Regions from separate parts of the Streptomyces sp. NPDC054786 genome, predicted to be linked through region 3. Evidence: riboswitches for the same ligand, from Rfam matches in the RefSeq annotation. Region 3 holds a riboswitch; each other region holds the start of a gene.
What was found. A riboswitch is a leader RNA that binds a small molecule or an ion and turns the genes downstream of it on or off. The one in region 3 is predicted to bind cobalamin.
Positions count from the first base shown of each region.

Region 1: linked by a shared signal. The riboswitch ahead of ACWGI6_RS12055 (ribonucleoside-diphosphate reductase subunit alpha) and the one ahead of ACWGI6_RS06990 (HoxN/HupN/NixA family nickel/cobalt transporter) in region 3 are both predicted to bind cobalamin.
Region 2: linked by a shared signal. The riboswitch ahead of ACWGI6_RS25895 (cobalamin biosynthesis protein) and the one ahead of ACWGI6_RS06990 (HoxN/HupN/NixA family nickel/cobalt transporter) in region 3 are both predicted to bind cobalamin.

Region 1 is NZ_JBSHAW010000011.1:130,935-141,122, forward strand. It holds gene ACWGI6_RS12050 (ribonucleotide-diphosphate reductase subunit beta) at 1-318, opposite strand, end outside; gene ACWGI6_RS12055 (ribonucleoside-diphosphate reductase subunit alpha) at 318-2,750, opposite strand; cobalamin riboswitch at 2,913-3,064, opposite strand; gene mctP (monocarboxylate uptake permease MctP) at 3,303-4,928, opposite strand; gene ACWGI6_RS12065 (DUF3311 domain-containing protein) at 4,988-5,248, opposite strand; gene ACWGI6_RS12070 (GntR family transcriptional regulator) at 5,476-6,237, opposite strand; gene ACWGI6_RS12075 (extracellular solute-binding protein) at 6,479-7,747, shown strand; gene ACWGI6_RS12080 (carbohydrate ABC transporter permease) at 7,853-8,920, shown strand; gene ACWGI6_RS12085 (carbohydrate ABC transporter permease) at 8,917-9,756, shown strand; gene ACWGI6_RS12090 (glycoside hydrolase family 3 protein) at 9,765-10,188, shown strand, end outside.
Region 2 is NZ_JBSHAW010000032.1:57,593-67,780, forward strand. It holds gene ACWGI6_RS25860 (sirohydrochlorin chelatase) at 1-311, opposite strand, end outside; partial or broken gene ACWGI6_RS25865 (cobalamin biosynthesis protein) at 510-908, opposite strand; gene ACWGI6_RS25870 (VOC family protein) at 905-1,582, opposite strand; gene ACWGI6_RS25875 (cobyrinate a,c-diamide synthase) at 1,579-2,988, opposite strand; gene cobO (cob(I)yrinic acid a,c-diamide adenosyltransferase) at 3,005-3,601, opposite strand; gene ACWGI6_RS25885 (putative cobaltochelatase) at 3,601-5,730, opposite strand; gene ACWGI6_RS25890 (cobyric acid synthase) at 5,801-7,342, opposite strand; gene ACWGI6_RS25895 (cobalamin biosynthesis protein) at 7,353-8,414, opposite strand; cobalamin riboswitch at 8,547-8,697, opposite strand; gene ACWGI6_RS25900 (hypothetical protein) at 8,902-9,345, shown strand; gene ACWGI6_RS25905 (caspase family protein) at 9,351-10,188, shown strand, end outside.
Region 3 is NZ_JBSHAW010000006.1:25,487-35,674, forward strand. It holds gene ACWGI6_RS06965 (methyltransferase) at 1-452, shown strand, start outside; gene ACWGI6_RS06970 (nucleoside/nucleotide kinase family protein) at 649-1,305, shown strand; gene ACWGI6_RS06975 (hypothetical protein) at 1,262-1,687, opposite strand; gene ACWGI6_RS06980 (MarR family winged helix-turn-helix transcriptional regulator) at 1,812-2,432, shown strand; gene ACWGI6_RS06985 (alpha/beta fold hydrolase) at 2,429-3,277, shown strand; cobalamin riboswitch at 3,428-3,634, shown strand; gene ACWGI6_RS06990 (HoxN/HupN/NixA family nickel/cobalt transporter) at 3,633-4,820, shown strand; gene ACWGI6_RS06995 (VOC family protein) at 4,889-5,389, opposite strand; gene ACWGI6_RS07000 (DoxX family protein) at 5,551-6,102, opposite strand; gene ACWGI6_RS07005 (enoyl-CoA hydratase/isomerase family protein) at 6,252-7,034, opposite strand; gene ACWGI6_RS07010 (CaiB/BaiF CoA transferase family protein) at 7,040-8,266, opposite strand; gene ACWGI6_RS07015 (M20/M25/M40 family metallo-hydrolase) at 8,314-9,684, opposite strand; gene ACWGI6_RS07020 (MFS transporter) at 9,847-10,188, opposite strand, start outside.

The DNA.
Region 1 (10,188 bases), on a different contig from region 3:
CCGCGCCTCGGGGGAGTTGATGTGCTTGTAGAGCGTCAGCACCAGGTTGTTGGAGACGATCGAGTCACCGGTCGCGAAGAACGCGACCAGCCGGCCGATCATGTGCTGCTCGCCCGGCGAGAGCTTGGCGAGGTCGGCGACGTCGGAGTGGAGGTCGACCTCCTCCACGGTCCAGGTGTTCTTGATCGCGTCGCGGTAGCGGTCGTAGAAGTCCGGGTACCGCATCGGGCGCAGCGTCAGCTCGAAGCCCGGGTCCAGGAGGTTCTTGGTGCCGGTGGTGGCGGTGTGCGCGGCCGCGGCGTTGGTCTCGGTGGTCATTACTGGCAGGCCTCGCAGGACTCGGGGTTTTCCAGGGAGCAGGCGACCGCCTCGGGGTCGGTGGCCTGCTGCGGTACGGGGGCGGTGGTGGCGGCGCCGCCGCGCGCGGACTGCGCGATCCGGGTCGCCGGGCGGGAGCGCAGGTAGTACGTCGTCTTGATGCCGCGCTTCCAGGCGTAGGCGTACATCGAGCTGAGCTTGCCGATGGTCGGCGACGCCATGAAGAGGTTCAGCGACTGGCTCTGGTCGAGGTAGGGCGTACGGGCCGCGGCCATGTCGATCAGGGCGCGCTGCGGGATCTCCCAGGCCGTGCGGTACAGCGCACGGATCTCCGCCGGGATCCAGCTGACGTCCTGCACCGAGCCGCTGGCCTCGCGCAGTGCGTCCCGGGTCCGTGCGTCCCACAGCCCCAGCGCCTTGAGCTCCTCGATCAGATAGGCGTTGACCTGGAGGAACTCGCCGGAGAGCGTCTCGCGCTTGAAGAGGTTGGAGACCTGCGGCTCGATGCACTCGTACACGCCCGCGATCGAGGCGATGGTCGCGGTCGGCGCGATCGCCAGCAGCAGGGAGTTGCGCATGCCGGTCACGGCGATACGGGAGCGCAGCGCCGCCCAGCGGTCGGCCCAGCCGGGCTCGGCGTTCGGGTAGTGGTCCGGGTGCAGCACACCACGGGCGGTGCGGGTCGCGGACCACGCCGGGTGCGGGCCGTGCCGCTCGGCGAGGTCGGCGGACGCCTCGTACGCGGCGAGCATGATGCGCTCGGAGATCCGGGTCGACAGCTCCCGCGCCTCCGGCGAGTCGAAGGGCAGCCGCAGCCGGAAGAACACGTCCTGCAGGCCCATCAGGCCCAGACCCACCGGGCGCCAGCGGGAGTTGGAGGTCCCGGCCTGCTCGGTCGGGTAGAAGTTGATGTCCACCACACGGTCGAGGAAGGTGACGGCGGTGCGGACCGTGGCGTCCAGCCGCTCCCAGTCCATCTCACCGTTGGCACCCAGGTGGGCCGCGAGGTTCACCGATCCCAGGTTGCAGACCGCGGTCTCCCCGTCGTTCGTCACCTCCAGGATCTCGGTGCACAGGTTGGAGGAGTGCACGACCTTGCCGGGCTCGGCGGTCTGGTTGGCGGTGCGGTTGGCGGCGTCCTTGAACGTCATCCAGCCGTTGCCGGTCTGCGCCAGGGTGCGCATCATGCGGGAGTACAGCACCCGGGCCGGGATCTGCTTGAGCGCCCGGCCCTCGGCCTCGGCCTTGCGGTAGGCGGCGTCGAACGCGTCGCCCCACAGGTCCACCAGCTCCGGGGCGTCCGAGGGCGAGAACAGCGACCAGTCGGCGTCCGCCTCCACACGGCGCATGAACTCGTCCGGGATCCAGTGGGCGATGTTCAGGTTGTGCGTACGGCGGGCCTCCTCACCGGTGTTGTCGCGCAGCTCCAGGAACTCCTCGATGTCGGCGTGCCAGGTCTCCAGGTAGACACAGGCGGCGCCCTTGCGCCGGCCGCCCTGGTTCACGGCCGCGACCGAGGCGTCCAGGGTGCGCAGGAACGGCACGATGCCGTTGGAGTGCCCGTTGGTGCCGCGGATCAGCGAACCGCGGGCGCGGATGCGGGAGTAGGAGAGGCCGATGCCGCCCGCGTGCTTCGAGAGCCGCGCGACCTGGTGGTAGCGGTCGTAGATCGAGTCCAGCTCGTCCAGCGGCGAGTCCAGCAGATAGCAGGACGACATCTGCGGGTGGCGGGTACCGGAGTTGAAGAGGGTGGGGGAGGAGGGGAGGTAGGACAGCGAGCTGGTGAGGCGGTAGAGCTCGGCGACCTCGTCCAGCGCGCGCTCGCTGTGGTCCTCGGCGAGGCCGCAGGCCACCCGCAGCAGGAAGTGCTGGGGGGTCTCGATGACCTGACGGGTGGTGGGGTGGCGCAGAAGGTAGCGCGAGTGCAGGGTGCGCAGTCCGAAGTAGCCGAACCGGTCATCGGCACCGTCGGCCAGCGCCTTGTCGACCAGCGCGTCCAGACGGGCCGTGTGGGTCCGTACGAGCTCCGCGGTCTCCTCGGCGATCAGGCCCTCGCGGTGGCCGGTTTCGACGGAGGCGGAGAAGGCGACCGCCCCCTGTCCGGCCGCCTCCTCCGCGATGGCAAGGGTGAGCAGGCGCGCGGCGAGCTTGGAGTACTGCGGCTCGTCACCGATCAGACCGGCGGCGGCGTCCGTGGCCAGCGACCGCAGTTCGGCCTCGTCGGAGCCCGCGTGCCGGCCGCGCAGCGCGGCGGCGGCCACCTTGCCGGGGTCGGTCGCGGTCAGGTCCGCGGTCAGCTCGGTCAGGGTGCGCAACAGGGCGACGCCCGGACCGTCCTCGCCCGGTCCGCCGTCGGCGGGACCGGCAGGCGTGGCCACCGCGGGCGGCACGACCTCGGCGTCTGACGCGGGCTCCGTTGACGCGATGGTCACGTGGTGCTCTCCCTCACTCGGCGGGGGCCAGGAGGAGAGGGACGCGACGGGCGCACGCGGGCATGCGGCACCCCGTGAAGGTCAGGGGTGCGCGGGCACACCGCGCGGCGTCCACCGGCCCAACCCTCGGGGCCCGGACGTATCGACGTCCGCACCCATGGCGGTGCGGGCGTACCGTCGGCAGGTCTTCGGACTTCACGGGCGCGTGCCAGGGCCGTTGTCCGGCCGGCCGAGCCCGCTCCAACACCGTTGCGGGACAGTTCCGGATTCCCACCGGATTCCCCTGCGGCGACAGCGAGGTCGAGCATACATGTGGTGGCGCCTCTTCACTTGCACCACCACATCTAGTGTGTCGTGAGTGATCACACAGTGCCTGTCAGTGGCCTCCCCCTGGCCTGCGGCACGCAATTCGTCCCGTCCGGCGGCAGCAGCGGAGGGCTCCATGACCGCGCTCGCCGGCCCGTCACGGGCCGCGCCCCGGGGCAGGAAACGGCTACGGGCCGCCGCGCCCCGGGGGACGTGGCGGCCCGTAGCCGTGTGCGGGCCGGTGGTTCAGTGGCCGGCCGGTGCGCCTGCCGTGGCGGGGGGCAGTTCGGCGGCGACGCCCTCGTCGCCGGCGTCTGCCGCGTAGTCGGCGGGGCTGGTTGCGTCGGTGCCCTCGGGGGCGTTGACGGCCTTGAGGACGATGGTCAGGACGACCGTCACCACGACGTTCAGGACGAAGGCGGTCAGGCCGATGTAGCCGATTTCACCGATGCCCGGGATCTCCTTGCTGGAGCCGCCGAAGTGGGCCTGGGTCGGACTGGCGACGCCATATGCCGCGAGCGTGCCGTAGAGCATGCCGACCGCCCAGCCGCCCAGCAGTGCCCAGCGGTGGAACCAGCGGGTGAACAGGCCGCCGACCAGGGACGGCATCGTCTGCAGGATCCAGATGCCGCCCAGCAGCTGGAAGTTGATCGCGATCGTCTTGTCCATGGTGAGGACGAAGACCAGCGCGCCGACCTTCACCAGCAGCGAGACCAGCTTGGCGACCTTGTGCTCCTGCTCGGGAGTGGCGTCCTGCTTGAGGAAGTCCTTGTAGACGTTGCGGGTGAAGAGGTTGGCCGCGGCGATGGACATGATGGCCGCGGGCACCAGCGCGCCGATGCCGATCGCGGCGAACGCCACGCCGGAGAACCAACTCGGGAACATGTCCTCGAAGAGCTGCGGGATGGCCAGCTGCGGGTTGCCCTGGATGTCCGTGCCGGCCTTGATGGCCATGAAGCCGAGCAGCGCCAGCAGGCCCAGCATGAGGGAGTACAGCGGCAGGATGGTGGTGTTGCGGCGGATCACATTGCGGCTGCGCGAGGACAGCGTCGCGGTGATCGAGTGCGGGTACATGAAGAGCGCCAGCGCCGAGCCGAGCGCCAAGGTCGCATACCCCCATTGGGCGTTGGGGCCGCTGATCAGCTCGCCACGCGGTTTGCCGGCGACCGGGCCGGGCTGGGCGAGCGCCTTGCCGGCCGTGTCGAAGATCGCGTCGAAGCCGCCCAGCTTGATCGGGATGTAGATGATCGCGACGGCGATGACGAGGTAGATCAGCCCGTCCTTGACGAACGCGATCAGCGCCGGTGCCCGCAGACCCGAGGAGTAGGTGTACGCGGCCAGCACGGCGAAGGCGATCAGCAGCGGCAGGTCCTTGACGAACCAGTTGGTGTGCTCGCCGCCGCCGATGCCCATCACGTCCAGGACGGCCTGGATGCCGACCAGTTGGAGCGCGATGTACGGCATCGTGGCGAGGATGCCGGTGAGCGCCACGGCCAGCGACAGGCCCTTGGAGTCGAAGCGGCCGCGCACGAAGTCGGAGGTGGTGACGTAGCCGTGCTTGTGCGAGACCGACCAGAGGCGGGGGAGGAAGGTGAAGATGAGGGGGTACACCAGGATCGTGTACGGCACGGCGAAGAAGCCGGCCGCTCCCGCCGCGTAGATCGCCGCCGGGACGGCCACGAAGGTGTACGCGGTGTAGAGGTCACCGCCCAGCAGGAACCATGTCACCCAGGTGCCGAAGCTGCGGCCGCCCAGCCCCCATTCGTCGAGGCTGGCGGACTGGTCGGCCTTGCGCCAGCGGGCGGCCAGGAACCCCATGACCGTCACGGCGAGGAAGAAGAAGATGAAGACGGCGAGGGCCACGCCGTTGATGCCCTTGGTCGAGGAGGCGGCGAGAGCCTCGGAGGTGCTCGCCGCTGTCGTGGTGAGAGTCACCGGGCCACACCGCCCTTGCGGGCGCGCTGCTCACGCTGCACCAGCTTGTACGCGACCACCGTGAGCACGGTCGAGATCAGCACCCACGTCATCTGGTACCAGTAGAAGAACGGGATCCCGATGAGCTTCGGCTCGATCCTGGCGTACGAGCTCACCCACAGCATCGCCACGAACGGAGCGATCAGGCAGACTCCGGCGATCACCCGCGTGGGTGTGACCACCTGTCTGCGATCCGGTGATTCGACTGACTGTGTCATGACCGCGGCTCCGTCCCCTGGCTGCTGCCTGTGTAATCGGCTGGAAATCTATGGCAGGGGCGTGGCGCGCGTCACTAGCTGTCCGCATATCGGTATGAAGAATCCACCCGGAGGCACCCCCGCTGCGCGGTCAATTGCCTGGTTCATCCCGGTTTGGGGCGGGCGGTGACGGAAGCGGGGGCGTCGAGGGGTGTGCCGTACCCCGGGGCGGCCCCCGGGGTGACGGGTCAGTCCGTGGGGCGGCGCAGTCTGGCGACGAACTTGTAGCGGTCGCCCCGGTAGACCGAGCGCACCCACTCCACCGGCTGCCCCTGTGCGTCGAGCGAGTGCCGGGAGAGCATCAGCATCGGCAGGCCGACGTCCGTGCCCAGCAGACCGGCCTCGCGCGGGGTGGCGAGCGAGGTCTCGATGGTCTCCTCGGCCTCCGCCAGGCGGACGTCGTAGACCTCGGCCAGCGCGGTGTAGAGGGAGGCGTATTTGACGAGGTTGCGGCGGAGCGCGGGAAAGCGCTTCGCCGACAGATGGGTGATCTCGATGGCCATCGGCTCGCCGCTGGCCAGTCGCAGCCGTTCGATGCGCAGCACCCGGCCGCCGGTGGTGATGTCGAGCAGGCCCGCGAGCCGGTCGTCGGCGGTGACATAGCCGATGTCCAGCAGCTGGGAGGTGGGCTCCAGCCCCTGGGCCCGCATGTCCTCCGTATAGGACGTCAGTTGCAGTGCCTGGGACACCTTGGGCTTGGCGACAAAGGTGCCCTTGCCCTGGATGCGTTCCAATCGGCCCTCGACGACCAGCTCCTGCAGGGCCTGACGCACCGTCGTGCGCGAGGTGTCGAACTCCGCGGCGAGGGTGCGCTCGGGCGGGACGGGGGTGCCGGGCGGCAGGGTCTCGGTGATCTCCAGCAAGTGCCGCTTGAGGCGGTAGTACTTGGGTACCCGCGCGGTGCGCGTGCCGCCCCCGCTGCCGGCACCGTTGCCCCCGTCCGTCTCCATGCCCCGCCTCTCCGACTCCTGTGGTGCTGCCGTCACCGGCTCCTCCGTACGTAGCGGCTCACATCGTGGCACGGGTGGGTTTCCCGCGCTCCCTTGCAGGTCCCGGCTCGCCAGATGTCGGTCCGGTAACGGACCTGACAGCGACTCTTATACACCCTTGACACCCCAAAAGGTCTAGGCCAAGCTGCGGGCACTGGTCTAAACCATTAAAGACCACACCCGGCCATTGGGGGAGAGCGCAATGAAGCGTGGGCTCATAGCAGCGACGGCGGTCGCGGGAATGCTGGTGAGTGTCGCTGCCTGTGGGTCCAGCGACGGCAACAAGGCGGGCGCGGATGGCTTCAAGGGCCAGAAGCTGACCGTTTGGGTGATGAGTGGTTCGAATCCGGCGCAGTGGACCAAACAGGTCTCCGCGCAGTTCAAGAAGAAGACCGGCGCCACCGTCGAGTTCAAGGTCCAGCAGTGGAACGGCATTCAGCAGAAGCTGAGCACCGCCCTTTCCGAGGACACCCCGCCGGACGTCGTCGAAATCGGCAACACCCAGACCGCCGCCTATGCCAAGGCGGGTGCCCTGGCCGATCTCGGCGATCTGAAGCAGGAGATCGGATCCGACTGGAACGACGCCTTCAACAAGGCCTCGCTCGTGGACGGAAAGCAGTACGCACTGCCGTGGTACGCCGGAAACCGCGTGGTGATGTACAACAAGAAGATCTGGGGCCGGGCCGGTCTCAAGGGCACCCCCAAGACGCGCAATGAGCTCTTCAAAGCCTTTGACACCATCAAGAAGAAGACCGGCGCCGAGCCGCTGTATCTCCCCGGCCAGAACTGGTACTTCTTCGACGGCCTGACCATCGGCACCGGCGCCGACCTGGTCAAGAAGCAGGGCGGCAAGTGGGTCTCCAACCTCGGCGACCCCAAGGTCTCCAAGGCCATGGACATCTACAAGCAGTACCAGGCCTTCAGCACCGCCCCCAAGAACAAGGACGAGGCCACTCCGCAGCAGGCCGAGGTCTTCGCAAAGGGCAGGACCGGTGCCGTTATCGCCATGGGCTACGAGGCCGCCACCGCGATCAAGGCCAACCCGGAAATCAAGAACGACATCGGCTTCTTCACCATCCCCGGTGAGACCGCGGCCAAGCCCGAGGGCGTATTCCTCGGCGGCTCCAACTTCGCCGTCGCCGGTATGGGCAAGAACCAGGAACTCGCCAAGGAATTCCTGAAGATTGCCCTGTCGAAGCAGAACGACGGACAGATGGTCAAGGAGGTCGGCTGGACTCCGAAGTCCGCCGACCTGGCCGGTGCCGCACAGGAGAACCCGGCCGCGGCGGCCGCTGCGCCCGCGGCGGAGAAGTCCGGCGGCACCACTCCGCTGATTCCCCAGTGGGCCGCGGTGGAGAACGTACCGAACCCGATCAAGAGCTATATGACGGCCGTTCTGGGCGGTAAGTCCCCGGCCGATGCCGCCAAGGACATCGAATCCGAGATCAACGCGCGGCTCGCCAAGCAGTAACCGCCGGCCGCCTACGGGGCCGGCCGTCCCCGGCCCCGTAGGTGCGTGATGCGTGTGGCAGCAGGTGCACCGAGGTTTCACGGCAACAAGGGGGAGCAGGGGCCCATGGCAGTGCAGCTCGACGACGGTGTGGACAAGCCCGCGCCGCAGACCGGCAAGGGGGGCGCCCCGCCCACAAGGGGCGGCGGGGGCGCCGCCCCTGCCCCCGCCCGCCGCACTGCTCACCCTCCCACCCGCCGCGCTCTTCTTGCCCCCACCCGCCGCGCTCCTCTTGCCCCCACCCGCCGCGCCCCGTATCTCCTGTTGCTGCCCGCCCTGCTCGCGACCGCGGTCCTCCTGGGCTGGCCCATGGTCCGCAACCTGCTGCTCTCCTTCCAGAACCTCAATATGAAGGAGCTGATCCAGCACCTCACCGACTGGCGTGGGACCGGCAACTACCAAGAGATCCTGGGCAGCGAGCAGTTCTGGCGGGTCACCCTCCGCACCCTCGTCTTCACCGCGGTCAATGTCGTCCTGATCATGGTCCTCGGCGTGCTGATCGGACTGCTGCTGGCCCGGCTCGGCAAGAAGATGCGCCTCACGCTGTCCCTCGCGCTGGTGCTGGCCTGGGCCATGCCGGTGATCGCCGCCACCACCGTCTTCCAGTGGCTCTTCGACTCCCGCTACGGCGTCGTCAACTGGCTGCTGGACAAGGCCGGCTGGCACGCCATGGCCCACTACGACTGGGTCGGCACCCAGCTGTCGACGTTCTTCGTCATCACCGTACTCATCGTCTGGCAGTCGCTGCCCTTCGTGGCCCTCAACCTCTACGCCGCCACCACGACCATCCCCAGGGAGCTCTACGAAGCGGCCCGGATGGACGGCGCCGGCACCTGGCAGGTCTTCACGTCGGTCACCTTCCCCTTCCTCAAGCCGTTCTTCCTCGCCACGACGTTCCTGGAGATCATCTGGGTCTTCAAGGCGTTCCCGCAGATCTTCGCGATCAACGAGGGCGGCCCCGACCGGCTCACCGAGACACTGCCGATCTACGCCTTCACCGAGGGCGTCGGCAACCTCCACTTCGGCATGGGCGCCGCGATCTCCCTGCTGACGATCGTGGTGCTGCTGGCGATGACCGCGTACTACCTGAGACTGACGCTCAGGCAGGAACAGCAAGAGGAGAACGAGCGGTGAAGCGCACTGCTTCTGCGACGGCCGGCCGCATCTGGCCCAACGCCACGGCGATCGTGCTCGCCCTCGGCTTCGTCTTCCCCGTCTACTGGATGTTCAGTACGGCCTTCAAGCCGACCCGGGACATCATCACCGAAGACCCCGTGTGGTTCCCCTTCCACGGCACCTTCGAGCACTTCGCGACGGCGGTGAGCGCCCCCCACTTCTGGACCCTGGCCGGGAACTCGGTCGTGGTGACCGTGCTCGCCGTGGGCCTCTCGCTGGTGATCGCGCTCTGTGGGGCCTTCGCCCTGTCCCGTATGCGCTTCAAGGGCCGCAGGGGCATCCTGCTGACCTTCATGATCGCCCAGATGGCGCCCTGGGAGGTCATGGTGATCTCCATCTACCTGATCGTCCGGGACGCGGATCTGCTCAACAGCCTGGTGCCGCTCACCTGCTTCTACATGCTGATGGTGCTGCCCTTCACCCTGCTGACGCTCCGTGGCTATGTCGCCGCGGTGCCCAAGGAGCTGGAGGAGTCCGCGATGGTCGACGGCTGCTCGCGCCGGCAGGCGTTCCTCAAGGTGGTCTTCCCGCTGCTGGCGCCGGGTCTGATGGCCACCTCGCTCTTCGGCTTCATCACCGCCTGGAACGAATTCCCGCTCGTGCTGGTCCTCAACAAGGAACCGGCCATGGGCACCCTGCCCTTGTGGCTCTCCCAGTTCCAGAGCCAGTTCGGGGACGACTGGGGTGCCACCATGGCCGCCGCCTCGATCTTCGCCGTCCCGATCCTGGTCCTCTTCCTGTTCCTGCAACGCAAGGCGGTCGGCGGTCTCACCTCCGGCGCAGTGAAGGGATAACGCAGCCCATGACCCCGCTCGTACGCTCCGTACGCTCCGCCGACACCCTCACCCGCGACGCGCTCGCCGTCCTCCAGCCGGGCTTCGACGGCACCGTCGCCCCCGACTGGCTGCTGCGCCGGCTCGGCGAGGGCCTGACCTCGGTCGGCCTCTTCGGCCGCAATGTCGCCGACCCCGCACAACTCGCCGCGCTGACCGGCCGGCTGCGTACCGAACGGGAGGACCTCCTCGTCGCCATCGACGAGGAAGGCGGCGATGTCACCCGCCTCGAAGTGCGCGGCGGCTCCTCCTTCCCCGGCAACCATGCACTCGGTGCCGTCGACGACACCGCTCTGACCCGCGAAGTCGCCCGTGAACTCGGCCGCCGGCTGGCCGACTGCGGCATCAACCTCAACTGGGCGCCCTCCGCCGACGTCAACTCCAACCCCGCCA
Region 2 (10,188 bases), on a different contig from region 3:
CCGCAGGCGTAGCCGAGCCCCGGGTGGCGCTCCGCCGCCCGTTCCAGCGCCGAGGGCAGCGCCTCCGGCACCGGCCCGGTCGGGGCCAGCAGCAGCGGTATCACGGCGAGCCGGGTCGCGCCCCGCTCGACGAGCCCGTCGACGGCGTCGCCGAGCGGCAGGGGAGCGGCCGGATGGCCGAAGAACCCGCCGGCGACGGGCACGTGGGGATGGCGCTCGCCGAGCACACGCACCAGCGCGCGCAGAGCCTCGGCCCCGCCTTCGTCACGGGTGCCGTGACCGGCGATGAGCAGTGCGGGAGGAGTGGTCACTGGATCTCCTTGGTACCGGGGGTTGCGCTGTCGGGCGCCGGGTCGCCGACGACCGCCGTCCGCCGATCCGGGCCACGGCGGGGCGGGTTGGGGAAGGTCATTGACGATAACCGCCCCGGCGGAGGGCACGGCGGCCGCTCCCTCCCTACCAGCGGTAAAGGCACCGCTGTCCGTTACTGCCGGCCTGGCGAGCGCACAGGTCGCCCGGGCCGGCGGCGGTGACTTCCGCTTGCCGACGGCCAACGTGGCACCCGGCCCAGCGGCCAGCAGCGCGGCCGCCTCGGCCACGCTCGGCGTTCCGGCGGCGGCCGCCGCGGCCGCGGACGGCGCCGGTACCCGTACCGCCGCCAGGGCCGCCGCCGGGAACGACCGCAACGGCACCCCCAGCTCTCGCGCCGCCCCGGACAGCCCCGGCTCGGCAGCCTTGGCCGCCACCGTCGCCAGCGCGACGACCTGCCGGGCCGCGTACCCCGCTGCCGTACAGGTGGCCGTGATCAGCTCCAGCACCTCGGACACCGGGACGCCACGGCGCGCCCCCACGCCGGCGACCAGCGGCACGGCCGGCGCACCGGCCTCGCCGGCCGCCCGGCCCCTCATACCGCGACGGCTCCCCGGCCGAAGGCGACCGGTCCGTGCCGGCCCGCCAGGACAGCGGTGAGCCCGGCGGGCCCGGCCGTGAGCGGCTCCCCCGGCCACCGGACGCCGAGCGCCGCCAGTTCGGCGCGGGCCGCCCCGGGGTCGGGGTACGAAGCGGTGAGTGAGACCAGCGGCAGCTCCGGGAGCCCGCCGCCGGACGGGTGCGGGGTCTTGCCCCAGTCGAGCAGGAACGGGGCCGGGCCCGTGCCCGTCCCCGGCGGGGTCAGCTGCCAGGCGAGGCGGCCGCCGTCCGGGGTGCGCCGGGACATGGCGAACGGGGTGCCGGGGTCGTAGCCGCGCGCCCGCGCCGCCGCGACCCGGCCGGCGATGCCGGTGACCCGGACCGCCCAGGTGACCAGCCGCGGCCCGGTCAGCGCATCGATGCCGAACCACCGCGGCCCGTCCGGGGCGGGCTGCTCCGGATCGGGCCCGACGATCTCGAAGTACGCCCCGTCGCCCAGCCCCAGCAGATGGTTGCGGGTGCCCCGGCCCGGGTGGCTGCCGCCTGGCACCGGCCGTACGCCGGTCAGTTCGGCGACCTCGGCGACCGTGCGGTCCAGATCGGGTGTGGCGTAGACGAGATGGTCGAGGACGGCCGGGGCCGCCGGATCCTGGCTGCCGCTCCCGTGCGTCACCGGGCGGCGCTCCCGGCCGGAGCGCTCCGCGCCGCGCTCGCCACCAGACGCCCGGCCAGCGACGGTTCGGCGGCCCAGTGCACATGCAGATACGAGGCGTGCACCCCGCCGGACACAAAGCCCTCCACCCGCCGCTCGGGGTGCGTCAGCCCCCACGCCGGGTCCGCGCCCGCGCCCGGTTCCAGCACCGTGCGGTGGAACTCATGGCCGCGCACCCGGGTCCCGGCCGCCGCCAGCGCGTTGTCCCGCAGCGCCACCGCCTCGCGGTAGCCGAGGGTGAGCCGTTCGGTCATCCGGGCCTCGGCGGGCAGCACCCCGCACATCGGCTTCCCGTCCAGCGACCGGGAGAGGTAGAGCAGCCCGGCGCATTCGGCCGAGACCGGTGCCCCGGACGCGGCCAGCGCTGCCACCGCCGCGCGCAGCGGCGCGTTCGCCGACAGATCCGGCGCATACATCTCCGGGAAGCCGCCGCCGATCACCAGACCCTGGGCGCCGGGCGGCAGTTGCTCGTCCCGCAGCGGGTCGAAGGGGGCCACCTCGGCGCCCGCCGCGGTCAGCAGCTCGGCGTGCTCGGCGTACGAAAAGGTGAACGCGGCGCCGCCCGCGACGGCGATCAGCGGCTTGTCCGAGGGGGTGGCCCCGGCGGTGGTCCCCGCGGCCGGCGCCGCCTCCGCCGCCGGATCCCAGGGCGCGTCCGGCAGCTCGGGCACCGTACGCGCCAGCGCCAGCAGCGCCGGCAGATCGCAGCCCGCGCGGACCCGCGCGGCCAGCTCGCTCACCGACTCCACCGCCTCGGCCCGCCGTTCGGCGACCGGCACCAGCCCCAGATGACGCGACGGCGTACCGGCCCGCCCGTCACGGCGCAGCGCGCCCAGCACCGGCACCCCGGAGGAGTCCATCGCCTCGCGCAGCAGCTCCTCGTGACGGTCCGAGCCGACCTTGTTGAGGATCACCCCGGCGAGCCGTACCTCCGGGTCCCAGGAGGCGAAGCCGTGCACCAGCGCGGCCACCGACCGGGACTGCGAGGACGCGTCCACCACCAGCACCACCGGCGCCCGCAGCAGCTTGGCCACGTGCGCCGTCGAGGACAGTTCGCCCATCCCGGACGCCCCGTCGAACAGTCCCATCACGCCCTCGACGAGCGCGAGATCGGCGCCGGCCGCGCCGTGCAGGAACAGCGGCGCGATCCGGTCGGGCCCGCACAGATAGGCGTCCAGATTGCGGCCGGGACGGCCGGTGGCCAGCGAGTGATAGCCCGGATCGATGTAGTCGGGTCCCACCTTGTGCGGCGACACCACGAGCCCGGACTCGGCGAACGCCGCCATCAGTCCGGTGGCCACCGTCGTCTTCCCCGCGCCCGAGGACGGTGCGGCGATCACCAGCCGGGGGATCGAACCGCCGCTCATCCCGCGCTCACCGCCGTCACCATTCGATGCCCCGCTGGCCCTTCTGGCCCTCGTCCATCGGGTGCTTGACCTTGGTCATGTCCGTCACCAGATCGGCGAACTCCAGCAGCGGTTCGGGGGCGCCCCGCCCGGTGATGACGACATGCTGTGTACCGGGGCGGTCGCGCAGCGCCGACACCACCTCCTCGGTGTCGATCCAGCCCCACTTCAGCGGGTACGCGAACTCGTCCAGCACCAGCAGCTTGTACGTCTCCGCGGCCAGGTCCCGCTTGACCTGCTCCCAGCCCTCGCGCGCCGCGTCCTCACTGGAGGCGATGTCGCGCTGCACCCAGGACCAGCCCTCGCCCATCTTGTGCCAGGCGACGGTGCCGCCCTCGCCGGAGTCACCGAGCACCTTCAGCGCCCGCTCCTCGCCGACCTTCCACTTCGCGGACTTCACGAACTGGAACACCCCGACCGGCCAGCCCTGGTTCCAGGCGCGCAGCGCCAGCCCGAAGGCGGCGGTGGACTTGCCCTTGCCCTGGCCGGTGTGGACGAACACCAGCGGGCGGTTGCGGCGCTGGCGGGTGGTGAGCCCGTCGTTCGGTACGACGGACGGCTGTCCCTGCGGCATTACGCGGCCTTCCTGTTGCCTTGCACGGTCCGTACGAGCGCGGAGACGCTGTCCGCGCGCAGCTCGTCGAGGGTGATGGCGGTGCCCTGCAGCTCACGGGCCAGCTCGCCCGCGAGACCCAGCCGCACCGGACCCGCCTCGCAGTCCACGACCACCGAGGCGGTGCCCTCACCCGCCAGCAGCCGGGCCGCGCGGGTGGCCCGTACGACGGGCTCCGGGCCGCCGGTCGCCCGTCCGTCGGTGACGACCACCAGCAGCGGCCGCCGCGAGGCATCCCGCATCCGCTCCACCCGCAGCACCTCATGGGCCCTCAGCAGCCCCTCCGACAGCGGCGTACGGCCGCCCGTCGGCAGCTGCTCCAGCCGCGCCGCGCCCGCCTCGACCGAGGACGTCGGGGGCAGCGCCAGCTCGGCGCCGGTGCCACGGAAGGTGATCATGCCGATCTTGTCGCGCCGCTGATAGGCGTCCAGCAGCAGCGAGAGCACCGCGCCCTTGACCGCGCTCATCCGCTTCCGCGCCGCCATCGACCCGGACGCGTCCACGACGAACAGGACCAGATTGCCCTCCCGCCCCTCGCGTACCGCCTCGCGCAGATCGTCCCGGCGCACCACCAGACCCCGCCCGTGGCGGCCGCGCGCCCGCTGGTGCGGAGCCGCGGCCTGCACCGTCGCCGCCAGATGCAGCTTGCCCAGGGTGCCGTGCGGGCGCCGCGCCCCGGTCGTCCGGCCGTGTGCGGTCCGCGCCCGCGACCGGCGGCCGTCCGCGCCCTCGCCCAGGCCCGGCACATCCAGCCGCCGGGTACGGAACGGCTCGGTGGCGCCGACCGCGGCCTTCTCGCCGCCCGCGGCAGGGGTGCCCTCCTGGGCCTGCTCCGGGGCCGCGGGCTGTTCCCGGGGCTGCTCGGGGGCCTCGGGAGCCGGGGGCGCCTCCCCCTCCTGCTGGTGCGGGAGTTCGGGGCTCTGCGTCAGGGGCGGCTCCTGCGGCCCGCCGTCCGCGCCGTCCTGCGGTGGCTGTCCGCCGCCGTCCGGCCCGCCCCCGTCGGGGCCGCCGTCCGGCCCGTCCGGGTCCGGATCGTCCTCGCCGTCCGTGCCCTCGTCCGCCCCGCCGAACTCCTCCAGCGTCTGGTCGAGCTTGTCCTCGTCCAGGCCGGGCGCGTCGAAGGGATTACGGCGCCGGCGGTGCGGCAGCGCCAGCAGCGCCGCCTGACGTACGTCCTCCTCCAGGACAGCGGTCCGCCCCGCCCACGCGGCCAGCGCCGTGGCGGTGCGCGCCATCACGATGTCCGCGCGCATTCCGTCCACCTCGAACGCCGCGCAGGTCGCCGCGATCTGCCGCAGCGGCGCATCGCCCAGCGTCACGTCCGGCAGCAACTCCCGTGCCGCGGTGATGCGGTGGCGCAGCTCGTCCTCCTCGGCCGCCCAGCGTGCCGCGAAGCCGGCCGGGTCGGCGTCGTACGCCAGCCGGCGCCGGACCACCGCCACCCGCTGGTCGGGCTCGCGTGAGGCGGCGACCTCGACCGTGAGTCCGAAGCGGTCCAGCAGCTGCGGCCGCAGCTCGCCCTCCTCGGGGTTCATGGTGCCGACGAGCAGGAAGCGGGCCGCATGCCGCACGGACACGCCCTCGCGCTCCACGTACGAGGCGCCCATGGCGGCCGCGTCCAGCAGCAGGTCCACCAGGTGGTCGTGGAGGAGGTTGACCTCGTCGACGTAGAGGATGCCGCGGTGCGCATCCGCCAGCAGGCCCGGCTCGAAGGCCTTCACGCCCTCCGACAGCGCCCGCTCGATGTCCAGCGCGCCGACGAGCCGGTCCTCCGAGGCGCCGACGGGCAGTTCGACCATCCGCGTCGGGCGGTCCTCGACGGCACCCGCCTCGTGCGGCCCGTCCGGGCAGCCGGGGTCGGGCGCGTCCGGGGCACAGGCGAAGCGGCAGCCGCTGATCACGTCCACGTGCGGCATCAGCGCCGACAGCGCACGCACGGCGGTGCTCTTGGCGGTGCCCTTCTCCCCGCGGACCAGCACACCGCCCACTGCGGGGCTCACCGCGTTCAGCAGCAGCGCCAGCCGCAGATCGTCCATCCCGACCACCGCGGTGAAGGGGTACTGCTGGGTCGTGTTGTGAGCGGTTGTCATGCTGTGTCGTCCTCCACGTCGTCGGCCGGCCGGATCTTCTGCGTCTGTCGCGGTCCTCCACTGCGTACCCTCATGGCGCCCCCGGAGGCACGAACGGCAGCCCTTCCGGTACGCCCTCCTCGATCAGCCGCAGCAGGGCGCCGGTGTCCGCGTGCTCCTCGATCAGATCGCCCAGCCGGTCCAGCTGCTCCTCGCGCAGGGTGGCGAAGCTGGTGCCGGGGGCCGGTACGAAGGCCCGGCCCGCGTCCACCGCGACCCGCCGCAGGAAGGCCCGCCGGAAGCCGTCGCTCTCCAGCGAGCCGTGCCAGTGCGTGCCCCATACGGAGCCGGTTCGGCACCCGTCCAGGAACTCCTCGTCCCCGCCGGTCACTTCGGCGACCCCGTGGTGGATCTCGTAGCCCGCCACCGGCTCGCCCAGCGCCTCGCCGACCGGCCGCGCCAGGGTCTTCTCCGCCGCGAACCGCACGCGTACGGGCAGCAGCCCCAGCCCGTCGACCGCGCCCGCCTTCGACTCGACGTCGTCCTCGATGCGCTCGCCCAGCATCTGGAAGCCGCCGCAGATGCCCAGCACCGGGCGGCCCTCGGCGGCCCGCCGGGCGACCGCGTCCGCCAGCCCGCGCTCGCGCAGCCACTGCAGCGCCCGGACCGTGCCGCGGGTCCCCGGCAGCACCACCAGGTCCGCATCGGCCAGCTCCTCGGCCCGGTCCACGAACCGCACCACCACGCCCGGCTCCGCGGCGAGCGCGTCCACGTCCGTGAAGTTCGACATCAGCGGCACGGCGGCGACCGCCACCCGCAGCACCTGGGCGCCGTGCGGCGGCGCCACCACGCTCTCGCGCACCGCACCGCGCAGGGACACCCGCAGACCGTCCTCCTCGTCGATGCCCAGACCGTGCGAGAAGGGCAGTACGCCCAGCGTCTGCCGCCCGGTGAGACCGCGCAGCATCTCCAACCCCGGCTCCAGCAGCGTGACATCGCCCCGGAACTTGTTGACGAGATACCCCGCGACCAGCGCCTGGTCCTCCTTGGACAGCAGCGCGGTGGTGCCGAAGAAGGAGGCGAACACCCCGCCGCGGTCGATGTCGCCGACCACCACCACCGGGATCCGGGCGGCCCGCGCAAGGCCCATGTTCACGATGTCGGTCCGCCGCAGATTGATCTCGGCGGGGCTGCCGGCGCCCTCGCAGATCACCGCGTCGTGGGTACGCCGCAGCTCCTGGAGGCAGTCGGTGACCGTGCCGAGCAACTGCTCCTGGCGCCCCGCGTGGTAGCCCCGGGCGCTGAGCTCGCCCACCGGCTTCCCCAGCAGCACCACCTGGCTGCTGCGGTCGCTGCCGGGCTTGAGCAGTACGGGGTTCATCAGCGCGGTCGGCTCCACCCGCGCCGCGGCGGCCTGCATCGCCTGGGCCCGTCCGATCTCAGCGCCCTCGCGCGTGACGAACGAATTCAGCGACATGTTCTGCGCCTTGAACGGCGCCACCCGCACGCCCTGGCGGGCCAGCCAGCGGCAGATGCCCGCCGTCACCACGCTCTTGCCGGCGTCGGACGTCGTACCGGCCACCAACAGGCCACCGCCGACGGCTCCACCGGATGCCTTCAACCGCCCGTTCACCGGGTCCTCCTCATGCGCCGGGACCCCGGCTGTCGTGAGCCGTACGCGCCACCGCACGTGCGGCCCTGCGCGTCACTGCGCCTGCGGCCGGGCGGGTGGGGCGCAACAGGGCCCGCCGTAGCGCGCCGGCCGCCGGCCGCGCCGCCACCGTCGTCACCAGCGCCAGCACGCTCACCCGGCGCGAGAGCCGCACGGCCCGGTCGATGTCGGGCACCGCGACCGGCGGCGCCCCGTCGTTGAGCACCGGACGGTGTTCCACCCGCCCGCCGTACGCCAGCGTGCCGCCCAGCCGGACACCCAGCGCGCCCGCGAACGAGGCCTCCACGGGGCCCGCGTTGGGGCTCGGGTGCGCGCCGCCGTCCGCCCGCCAGGCCCGCAGCGCACCGCGCCGGTCGGGGCCCGCGAGCACGGTGAGCGCGGCGGTCAGCCGGGAGCCGGGCCAGCCGGCGAGGTCGTCGAGCCGGGCCGAGGCCCAGCCGAAGCGGCGGTGGCGCGGCGACTTGTGCCCCACCATCGCGTCCAGGGTGTTCACCGCCCGGAACGCCACCAGGCCGGGCACCCCGCCCAGCGCGCCCCAGACCAGGGCGCCCACCACGGCATCCGAGGTGTTCTCGGCGACCGACTCCACCACCGCGCGGGCCATCTGGGGCCCGTCCAGCGCCTGTGGATCGCGCCCGCACAGATGCGGCAGCCGCTCCCGCGCCACGTCCAGGTCGCCCGCCGTCAGCGCACCGCCGACGGCGCGGGCCTCGCGGCCGAGCGAGGTGCCGCCCAGCACGGCCCAGACCGTCGCCGCGGTCAGCGCGATCCGGGCTCCGCCGCGCAGCGGAGCCGGGGCGGCGGCCCGTACCGCGCGCTGCAGCAGCGCGGCACCGGCGGCGGCACCGCCCGCACACAGCACGGCGTGAGCCGCCCCGTATCCGCGGTGATCGCGCCACAGTCGGCGCTCGACGGCGCCCGCGGCCCGGCCGAAGGCGGCCACCGGATGGCCGCGCCGCGGGTCCGCCGCGATCAGGTCACCGAGGAAGCCGAGGGCCGCGCCGCACGCATATCCCGCGTGTTCGCCGCGCATCGGATCAGACCGCCGCCCTGGCGTGCCGAAGGGGCCCTGCGGCAGCGGGCAGTGGAGATCTCGAAGGGCGGCCGGGCATGGCGGTATGTCCTCACTCAGGGTCCGCGCCCTGGCTCGACGTGACGGCGACAAGAGTCTCCTGGCTCCCGGATCGGCGAGTCCTCCGGCCTTCCAGTCCCTGCGTACGTCATCGGACGTACGCGAGGCGGACCGTGGCCTTCGCTGGAGGAACGCTCCCCGGTGACAGTGGCGGGACCGCGCCGGATTCTCACCGGACTTCCTCATCTGTCGCCGAATGGCTCCGGCAGTCCACCACGCCCCGCGAATGCCCGTCAACTCACCCTTGACCTGCGACGCTGCCCTGTGGCACGCCCTGTGGTGCACGCCACAGCGTGGCAGTCGTGTCACAGACGGTTGCCTGCGCCCCTGATCTCACGTCACTATCTGGTGCACGGCGGCGATGGGGCCGCCGGAAGGGGGCCGGGGGATGACGCAGCGCGCTGACCGCCACGAGATCCGCATCAGGATCACGGGCACGAACAATCCTGAACAGGACATCGAGGACCTCAAGGCGTGGCTGGAGCGCGAGCCGTGGCTGGACCGGCGCCGGCACGACTGGGAGCTGCGGCCACGGCCGGCGGACGAGAGCGACGACGGCCCCCGCGACATGGCCCTCGGTGTCGACGATCTGATCCTGGTCATCGTCGGCGCCGTCGCCGCCGAAGTCACCAAAAGTCTCAGCATCGCCCTGCAGGAGTGGCTGCGACGGCGCCGGGAGGAACGCGACACCGGCGAACGGCCCGCCGTCGCGGTCGGGGGCGGCGACGGGGACCTGCACGCGCTCGGCGACGCGGGGCCGGGCGCCGTGGCCCCCGAACGCCCCGATCCCGGCAGCCCGGCGGACGAGAGCGGCAGCACCGCAGGGGACTGAGCCGGATGTCCGAATACGACGCACGGGGCAAGGTCAACCGGGCGCTGCTGATCTGTGTCGACGACTACCGCACGCTGCGCCCGCTGCCCGCGGTGAAGGACAACGCCCGGAAACTGGAGCAGGCCCTGCTCGCCCCCGGCACCGATCTGTTCACCAAGGGCGAGGTCATCACCTGCCGGCCCCAGGAGCCCTGGGAGGTGGAACAGGCGCTGGACGCGGTCACCCAGGAGGCGCGCGGCCTGCTGCTGGTGTACTTCTCCGGCCACGGCCGGGTGGGCCGCGACGGCGGCAATCTGCAACTCATGGTCGGCGCCTCGGAACGGCGCCACAAGACCGTCTCCTGGCAGGACACGGTGCTGTCCTATGTGGACAACGCGCGGGCCGACCGGATCGTGGTCGTCCTGGAGTGCTGTTACGCCGGCAACGCGAGCGAAGCCTTCTACGCCTGCCGCAAACCCACCTCGCTGCTGATGGCCGCGCAGCCCAACCGCCGTATCTTCAGCGGCGAGGAACCCACCGGAGGCAGCGTCTTCAACCGTGCCCTGGTGCAGATCCTGGAACGGGGCATCCCCGGCAAGCGGTTCGTCACCTTCGAAGACCTCGTCCGGGAACTGCGCGAACAACTGGCCGGTGAGCTGACCCCGATGGGCGACGTCTGGGAGCCGCGCTCGGCGAAGCAGAACACCGTCGACGACGTCGTCCTGTCCTTCGCCACCCCCGAGACCCGCCCCCCGACCCCGCTGCGGATCCGCTTACGCCGCTGGCTGAAGTCGTACTTCCGGCACTGGTTCAGATTTCTGCTGATCCTGGCGATCATCTTCGTACCGGCCACCACGGGCGTCG
Region 3 (10,188 bases):
GTGCCCGTGAGAACACCGAACGACTGGGCGTCGCCGGACAGGTGGAAGTGATCGAGGCCGATCTGTTCCCGGCCGGCCGCGCGCCACTGATCGTCTGCAACCCGCCGTGGGTGCCCGCAAAGCCGACCTCGCCCGTGGAGTACGCGGTCTATGACCCGGGCAACCGGATGCTGTACGGCTTCCTGAGCGGCCTCGCGGACCATCTCACGCCGAACGGCGAGGGCTGGCTGATCCTCTCCGACCTGGCGGAACACCTCGGCCTGCGCGCGCATGCCGAGCTTCTCGACGCCTTCGCCAAGGCGGGCCTCACGATCCTGGGCCGACTCGACATCACCCCGCGCCACCCACGTGCCCGCGACACCTCCGACCCGCTCCACGTGGCCCGCGCGGCCGAGGTCACCTCCCTGTGGCGCCTGGGCACCGCGGACCGGGGCACGTCCGGCCCCCGCTAGGACCTTCCCGCCGCTCCGCACCGACCGGCCCCCAGGCGCCGTGGCCCTCGGGGCCGTACCTCGGGGCCGTGCCACCGGCACCACGGCCGAGCCGACCGGCCCGCCCCGCCCCGGCCCGCCTCCTGCGCCCCCGTACCCGGCCGCCGACCGCGGGCATCCCGCAGGCGCCCCGCCCGTCAGGCACGATGGACGCACCATGGATCCCCGGCATCTCCTCTCCCGCGCCCGTCGGCTCGCCGCCTCCGCGGCACCCGGCCGACGGCGGCTGCTCGGCATCACCGGCCCGCCCGGAGCCGGCAAGTCCACCCTCGCCGCCCACCTCGTGGCGGAGCTGGCCGGACAGGCGGCGCTCGTCCCGATGGACGGCTTCCATCTCGCCGAGGCGGAGTTGCACCGTCTGGGCCGTACGGACCGCAAGGGCGCGCCGGACACCTTCGACCCGGCCGGATACGCGGCACTGCTGGCGCGTCTGCGCTCCCCGGAGCCGGATACCGCCGTCTACGCCCCGGCCTTCGACCGCCGGATCGAGGAGCCGGTGGCCGGCAGCATCGCCGTGGCGCCCCACATTCCCCTCATCGTCACCGAGGGCAACTACCTCCTCCTCGACTCCGCCCCGTGGTCGCGGGTCCGGGCGCTGCTCGACGAGGTCTGGTACGTGGAGCTGGACACCCCGGAACGGATCCGCCGGCTGGTCGACCGGCATGAGCGGTTCGGGCGTCCGCGCGCCGACGCCGAGCGGTTCGTGCACACCTCGGACGAGGCCAACGCCCGTGTCGTGGCGGCCACTCGTGACCGCGCCGACCTCGTCATCAGCTTCGCACCCGAAGAGGCCCCGCCTCCACCGAGCGCATAACCCCGCTCCCCCGCCCGCGCCGGCCGGCGAACAGTCCGGCCACCGACAGCGCGCCCCACCCGACGGACACCGCCACCGCCTTCAGCCTCCGGTCGCGGCCCGGCAGCGTCGCACCGAGCAGCACGGCGTCCCCTAAGTCCGCCGCAATCCGCACATACGCGGCGGCACGCAGCGCCGGGCCTTCCGGCGCCAGCGTCATCGCCAGTCCGCTCACCGCATCCCGCCAGGCCAGCGGACGCAGTGCGGTCCGGGTCGCCGGCGCGGTCCGCCCTTCGCCGTCCACCAGTCCCGAGGGCCGCGCCAGCAGATCGGGCAGCGCCGCCACCGCCACCCCGTACACGGCCGTGGCCGCCCCGACCGCACGCAACAGACCGACCTTCATCCGCCGTCCACCTTTCTCGTCCCACTCCACCGGCCGCACGAGCCCCGTCGCGCCGGCCGCCTCCTCAACTCCTTTCCGCGGCAGCGCTCTTCCCAAACGACATCACCGATGTCATCATGACATCATGAGTGTCATTGAGGGGTGTGCCGGAGAGACCGAAGTCGCCGGTGACGGCGAACCGACGACCACCGACGACCTGCTGTACGGCGTCATCCGACGCCTGTGGCCGCTGCATCGCACGGTCGTCCGCGCGGTAGAGCGCGAGCTGGCGGGCACCGGCATGACCGCCGGCGAACACGCACTGCTGGACGCGCTGCGCACCGAAGGCCCGCGCACCGTCCCGCAGTTGGCGCGCGGGATGGGGCTCGACCGGCAGCCGGTGCAGCGCTGGGTGAACCACGCCGTGGAGCTGGGCCTGGTCGCGACCGCCCCGAATCCCGCACACCGCCGCTCGTCCCTGATCCGGCTCACCGCCGAAGGCACGGAAGCGATACGCGGCGTCCAGGAGTGCGAGGCGGCGGAGCTCAGGCAGCGGCTGGCCGACCTGTCCGCCGAGGACGTCCGTACCGCGCTGCGTGTACTGGACCGGCTCGGCGAGGAGTTCCGCCACCTGGCGAACGGCTCACACATGACACCGGAGGAAAGCGGCAGTCACGGCAGTTACGGCAGCGGCGGCAATAGCGACGACAATGGCATCACGCCCAGTTCATCGCATCCGGCACACAAAGGACGGCCCGCAAGATGACCCGACGAATCACCGCCTGGTCCGAGATCGACAACGGGCTCGTGCCGATCGACGACGGTGAGCTGTTCTACGAGACGGCCGGCTCGGGCCCCGCGGTGGTGCTGCTCCACGGCGGCATGCTCGACCAGCACATGTGGGACGAGCAGTTCGCCTGGCTGGTGAACTCCGGCCTGCGCGCGATCCGTTACGACTTCCGCGGCCACGGCCTGTCCTCCACCGTGGCCGGGGACTACGCCAACCACGACGACCTGTGTGCCCTGCTCGACGCGCTCGATGTCCCCGGCGCCGTCCTCGTCGGCCTCTCCCATGGTGCGCGGGTCGCACTCGACACCGCCATAGCCCGCCCGGAGCGGGTGACGGCCCTCGCGCTGGCCTCCCCCGGCATCAGTGGCCGCGCCTTCACCGACCCCTTCCTCCTGGAGCACATCAAGGCGCAGGTGGCGGCGATCGGCACACCGGACGGCGCGGAACGGTATGTCGAGCACTTCCTGCGGATGTGGGTGGACGGACCGCATCGCGAACCGTCCGCGGTGCACCCGGGATTCCGCGAGCGGATGCGCGCCTCGGCCGAGGCCAATGTGGAGGTGCATGCCGAGGGCGTGGGTGCCGGTATGCCCCTTGAGGTCGGCGCCGCGGACCGCCTGGCCGAGATCCGGGTGCCGACGGTCGTGTTCGACGGCGACCTCGACAGCAGTGACATCTCCGCCAATGCCCATGCGATAGCGCTGACCGTTCCCGGCGCCCGAAGAGTCCGGATACCGGGGGCGGCCCATATGGTCAATCTGGAGAACACCGCGCTCTTCGACCGCGAACTCCACACCTTCCTCTCATCCCTGGACCACTGACCCACCGCGGACCACGGCCCCTGGGACCACCGGCTCCGAGGGCGGCCGAGGTGGCAACGACCGCCCCGTGGAACGGCCGGCCGCGTCCGGCGAGTACTCCCTCCCGGGCCACGGGCAAGCCCCGTGCACCTCACCCCTCCCTGGTGGCAGTTAGAGTGACCGGGCCGTGGTGTTCGGGAAGCCGGTGACGGACCTTGTGGTCCCAGACCGGAGCGGCCCTCGCCACTGTGATCGGGGAGTTTCCGCCCCTTCCGCAGGCGCACGGCGCGCCTGCGGCGCCACTGGCCGCGGCCGGGAAGGCGGGGGCGGGCGCGCGCACCCGTAAGCCAGGAGACCGGCCACGGCATCTCACGAACTGATCCACGAGGTGCTGGAGCGTAACCGCCGGATGGTCCTGTCCACCGATACCCGTCCCACCCCTGCCTCCGCCGCCTTCCGCTGGCGCCGGCAGGACACCGTCCGCACCGCGGGCCTGATGGCCGTCATAGCCGGTCTGCACCTCATCGCCTTCGGCGTGCTCTTCCTCCTCGTGGTGCCCCATCACTACGCGGTGGGCAGCCAGGTCTTCGGGGTGGGGCTCGGTATCACCGCGTACACCCTCGGTATGCGGCACGCCTTCGACGCCGACCACATCGCCGCGATCGACAACACCACCCGCAAGCTGATGGCCGACGGCAAGCGGCCCGTCTCGGTCGGCTTCTGGTTCGCCCTCGGCCACTCCAGCGTGGTCGTCGCGATGGCGGCCCTGGTGGCGGGCGGCGCCCAGCTCGCGGGCACCCTGCTCAACGACGAGTCCCGTACGCACCAGATCCTGGGCACGGTCGGCACCACGATCTCGGGGACCTTTCTCTACCTCATCGCCGCCCTCAACCTGATCGCGCTGGCGGGGATCTGGCGGGTCTTCCGCGGTATGCGCAACGGCCACTACGACGAGGCCGAGCTGGAGCAGCGCCTCGATGCACGCGGCTTCATGAACCGCTTCCTGGGACGGTTCACCCGCTCGATCTCCCGCCCCGGCCAGATGTTCCCGCTCGGCTTCGTCTTCGGGCTCGGCTTCGACACCGCGACCGAAGTGACCCTGATGGTGATGGCCGGCAGCGGCGCCGCGGCCGGCCTGCCCTGGTACGCCGTGCTGTGCCTGCCGCTGCTCTTCGCCGCCGGGATGAGCCTGTTCGACACCCTCGACGGCACCTTCATGAACTTCGCCTACCAGTGGGCGTTCTCCAACCCGGTGCGCAAGGTCTACTACAACCTCACCATCACCGGCCTGTCGATCGCCGTCGCCTTCTTCATCGGCACGATCGAGCTGGTGACCGTGCTGCACGAGAAGCTCGCCCTCAACGACCCGCTGACCGGCTGGATTTCCGGCCTCGACCTCGGCAACGCGGGCTTCCTCATCGTCGGCCTGTTCGTGGTGGTGTGGGCCGCGGCGCTGGCGTACTGGCGACTGGCCGGCGTCGAAAAGCGCTGGGCGGAGCGGGCGGAGCGAACGACGTCGGCGCAGCGGGCGGGGGCGGCGGAGCAGGCCGCGCCGGGCTCCTGAGGCGCGTCAGCCGCACCCGCCCCGTACGCCCCCGGCGCCCGTATCGGCGCCGGGCCACAGCCGCCCTTTCATGTGGCCGAACCGGCCGCCGAACCCGTCACCAGATCCGGCCCCCAGCGCTCCAGCGCCGCCGCCAGATCGAGTGGCAGCAGCCGCTCCGGCTGGTCCGAACCCGGCCAGTCCTCCCGCGGGACCCGCCACATCACCTCGAACTCATTGCCGTCCGGGTCCTTGGCGTACAGCGACTTGGCGACGAGGTGATCACTCGACCCCACCAGCGCGCCCCGCTCGACGAGCTGCGCATGGGCCGCGACCAGCTCACCGAGCGTGCCGATTTCCCAGGCCAGGTGGTAGAGCCCGACCCGCCCGGCCTCGGGCCCCGGCGCATCCGGCCCCACCGCGAACAGCGCCAGATCATGATCATTGAGTGAGCCGGGAGCGCTGAGGAACGCGGCCCTTCCCGGAACCTCGATCCCCACCGCGAGCCCGAGGGCCTCGGTGTAGAAGGCGACCGACCGCGCCACATCACGGACGTAGAGCACCGCGTGGTTCAGACGTCGTACGGACATGCAGCCTGCTCTCCGATCTCCTGCCACGACACCGCCGGGGCCGTGCCCTCCCCCACTCCTGATCTACCCCGCCCGCCCCGACGCTGCCCGGATTCCGCCGGCCTGGATCCGGCCGTTTTCGGCCCGGGTGCCCGAAGTGCGGGGAGCGGCTCACTTCCGGGTCACTTCCGGACCAGCAGAACCGCGCCCGCCAGCACCACACTCAGCACCAGCGCGGCCACCCCGTGGACCGGCCGGTGTGCGCGCAGGCCCGGCAGGAGACGGTCGATGGCGTAGCGGCCGGGCCCGGTCAGCGCCAGGGCCGCGGCACCCGCGGTCAGCAGCAGCTCGTACTCGACGCCCTTGGGCGCGAAGAAGCCGCCGCCCCACTTCACGGCAAGGGCATTGATCATCGTGCCGACGACCGCCGCACCGGCGAGCGGCGTGAGCAGCCCGACCACCAGCCCGAGCCCGCCGAGCGTCTCGCTCAGACCGGCGACGACGGCCATCGTCCTGCCCGACGGATAGCCACTCATCGTGAAGAACTGCCCGGTCCCGTCCAGCCCCGGACCGCCGAACCAGCCGAACAGCTTCTGGGCACCGTGGGCCGCCATGGTCAGCCCGAGCGCGATCCGCAGCAGGAGCAGCCCCGTGTCGTAGCCGTGCGAGGAGGGGGCGGGGCGCGTCGAGGCGCCGATGCGGGAGGACTCGAGAGTGCTGAGGGGGGACGTCATGAGAGTGCTCTTTCGCATGTCGGGGACGGCCCGCGAGGCACCGCCGGAAGAACTACTTGAAACTTCAAGTCACCGTCCCGACGATACACAGCACCCCCACGGCGGACAACAGGTCCCGGCACACGGACCGACGCCCGGACCGGCAGCGGTCAGGAGGCGGCGGGCGGGACCGGTGCGGCGTCCGATCGCCCGAGGAACGCGCCGATCGCCCGGTCGAAGTCGGACCGCGCCACCGCAGGCCGCGGATTGACGGCGGCGGCCTTCCGCTGTGGTGCCAGCGCGGCGGTCACCGCCTGCTTGGCGGCCCGGATCGCCGCGGGTGGCTGCTCGGCGATCCGGGCGGCGAGGTCACGGGTGCGGGCGGCGAGTTGGTCCGCGGGCACGCCGTCGTCCGCGAGCCCGAGGGCCACCGCGGTGCGGGCGTCGACCAGTCGGCCGGTGTAGAGCAACTCCCGCGTCGCGGCGGGCCCGGCCAGCGCGACCATGCGGGCGGCGAACGCAGGGCTGGCGAGGATGCCGAGCCGGGCGATCGGCATCCCGATCCGTGCGCTGTCCGCCATGAGCCGCAGATCGCAGGCGAGGGCGAGTTGGCATCCCGCACCGGCGGCGACACCGCGGATCTCGGCGATCACCGGAACGGGACAGTCCTCGATCGTGGTGAACGCCGCTTCTATCTGGGCGAAGGACTCCTCGACGTATCCGTCGTCCGCATCCACCCAGTCGGTCATGTTCGAACCGGCGCAGAACGTGTCGCCATGCCCGCGGATCACCAGCACCCGCAGCGACCGGCCCGCCCCGAGCTCCCTGACCTGGCGGGCCAACTGCGCCCAGGCCCGGCCGGGAAGGGCGTTGCGCCGGCTGCCGTCACCGATACGGATCTCGGCGACCGCGCCGGACCGGGACGTCCCGATGGTGGGTTCGCGTGCGGGCACGGGGGTCACTTCGCGGCCTTTCGCGCGCGGAGAACGGCCAACTGCCGCGGGCCGACGCCGAGGGCGGCCAGGATCTGCGCGGTGTGCTCCCCGTGCCGGGGCGGCGGGGTGCGTACGGTCGCCGGGTTGCCGGACAGCTTGACGGGAGAGGCGAGGGTGCGCAGGGTGCCGGCGTCGGCGTGTTCGAGTTCGGCGACCATGCCGCGCGCGATGACCTGGGGATGCCGCAGGGCCTGGTCGACGGTGTTGATCGGGCCGACCGGTACTTCCGCCTCGGTGAGGAGCACGGCCCATTCCTGCGCGTCGCGTGCCCGCAGCGCGCGTTCGATGAGCGGGAGCAGTTCCCCGCGATGACGGACCCGGTCGGGGTTGGTGGCGAACCGTGGATCGTCGGCCAGCTCCGCGAGTCCGATCGCGGTGGCGAAGCGACGCCACAGGCCGTCGTTCCCGGCCGCGACCATGAGGTGACCGTCGGCGGTGGGGAACGCCTGGTAGGGCACGATCGTCGGGTGGGCCGAGCCATAGCGCTGCGGGACGTCGCCGGAGGCGAAGTACCCACCGGCGACATAGCTCAGCCAGGCCACCTGGCCGTCCAGCAGCGAGACATCGACCCACTCGCCGCAGCCGGTGTGCTCGCGGTTGCGCAGCGCGGCAAGGACGCCGATGGCGGCCCACATTCCGGCGGCGAGATCGGCCGGGGACACCCCGAACCGCACGGGTGGACCTGCGGGCTCTCCGGTCACGCTCATGACGCCGCTGACCGCTTGCGCTATCGCGTCGTACCCCGGCTCGCTCCGGTACGGCCCGGTCTGCCCGTAACCGCTGATCGAGGCGTACACCACACCGGGATTACGGTCGCGGACGTCCTGATAGCCCAGGCCGAGGCGGGCAGCGGTGCCGGGCCGGAAGTTCTCCACGATCACATCGGCGGAGGCGGCCAGGTCCTGTATCAGACGCAGACAGTCCGGGTCCTTGAGGTCGACCGCGATGCCGCGCTTGTTGCGGTTGACGCTGTGGAAGTACGCCGCGTCCTCGCCCTGGAAGGGGGGACCCCAGGCGCGGGTGTCATCGCCGGAGGCGGTGTCCTCGACCTTGATCACGTCAGCGCCCAGGTCGGCCAGCACCATGCTGCAGAACGGCCCGGACAGGATGCGGGACAGATCGAGGATCTTCAGACCGGTCAGCACGCCGTCGTGGACCAGCCAGGGCGGGGGTTGTGGTGTGGTGCGCATTGCGGTGTCACGCCTTTGTTCGTGTGGTGCGCCGAGGGGCCGGAGGGTCAGGAGCCCAGTTCGAGCAGCAGCTCCATGCAGATCGCGGTGGCGTCGAGGAAGTAGTCGACCCGCAGGTTCTCGTTGGGCGCGTGATTGGCCTGGTCGGCGTTGGCCAGCGGCAGGCCGATGCTGGGCACACCGAGGACCCCGGTGAAGATCCAGTCCGGAAGGGTGCCGCCGTACGCGGGGATCAGCAGCGGGTCACGCCCGGTGACCCGGGAGATGGCACGCGCCACCCTGGGCGTGTACGGATTGTCGATCGAGGTCCGGGAGGCCGGCACGCCACCGCTCTTGGTGACCGTCACCTGGGGGGCATGAGTACGCAGGTGCGCGGCCACGCGCTCGAAGACGGCCTGCGGGTCCTGACCCGCCGTCAGCCGGATGTCGACGCCCGCCTCCGCGGTGTCGGGGATGATGGTCCGGGCCACGTCGCCCGTGGTGATCCCGTTGATCGTCAGGGTGGGGCGGTCGGCCAGCCGCTCGTAGAAGGACAGCCCGTTGAAGGCCGGATCCATCTCGGTCAGCCCGATGTCACCGAGGACCTGCGGCAGATCGAGCGGGAGCGCGCCGAACGCGGCGCGGTCGGCGTCGGACAGCGGTTCACGGCCGTCCTCGAAGCCCTCGACGAGGACCCGGCCGCTGGGGTCCTTGAGGCAGGCCAGCGCCTGGACCAGCTGCCATGCCGGATTGGGCGCCACATTGCCGAAGTTGCCGGAATGCAGGGGACGGCTGGGGCCGGTCGCACGGAGCCGGAGACGGACCATGCCGCGCACTCCGTGCGAGACACACCATTCACCCGACTCGTGCACCGAGCGGTCGCTCCAGACGACCAGATCGCCGTCGAACCGCTCCGGGTGCGCGCGCAGGATGCCCGCCAGCGACGGGCTGCCGATCTCCTCCTCGCCGTCGAGCAGCACCGTGACCGAGCACGGAAGCGCGCCGACCTGCTCCTCGAAAAGCCGCAGTGCCTGAAGGTGCGCGTAGTGCTGCCCCTTGTTGTCGCCGGTGCCGCGCCCCCAGATCCGCCCGTCCCGCAGGACCGGGGCGAAGGGTTCGGAATCCCACAGCTCGCGTGGCCCGGTCGGCTGGACGTCGTAATGGCCGTAGATCAGGACGTGCGGCGCTCCGGCAGGCCCGGCGCGGTGGCCGGTCACCAGCGGCCGGCCGTCGCCGACCAGCACCGACGGTGTCAGGCCGGCCCGCTTGACCTCTTCCAGCGCACGGTCGGTCGCGGCGGGGAACCCTTCGCCGGTCGCGCTCACGCTGGGCTGGCTGACGTAGTCCATCAGTCCGGCGATGAGTTCGTCCTGGCGCTCGTGCACCAGTTCACGGGGCGTGCCGGCGAGTTGGGCGCGGATCGTGGACGCGTCCGTCATGGTTGACCTCGTTCTTTCGTGGGGCGCCGTGGGGCGTGGGGTCCGTCAGTGGGGGATGCGTCGGACACCGGGTGCGGGCTCCGCCTGCTGCGTCAGGCTCGGTCACCGGCGTCGGGCTCCGACGGGTGCGTCGGGCACGTGTTATGGGATGCGGCGGGGGCGTCAGCGCAGGCCGAGGAAGCGCCGGCTCGCCAGCAGGGCGGCGATGCTCAGGGCGCCGGCCACCATGATGTAGAAGGCCGGCGAGAGGTGACTGCCGGTCGCGGCGATCATCCAGGTGATGATCACGGGGGCGAAGCCGCCGAAGGTCATCACGCCGATGTTGTAGCTCAGCGACAGGCCGGTGCTGCGCGTCGCGGTCGGGAAAGCCTCGGACATCAGCGCGGGCAGCGCACCGAAGTAGCAGGCCTTCAACAGGCCGAGCGTGAACAGCACCAGGCCCATGACCGGCAACGACGGGCTGCCCGACAGCAGCAGGAACAGCGGGTAGATGCTGAGCACCAT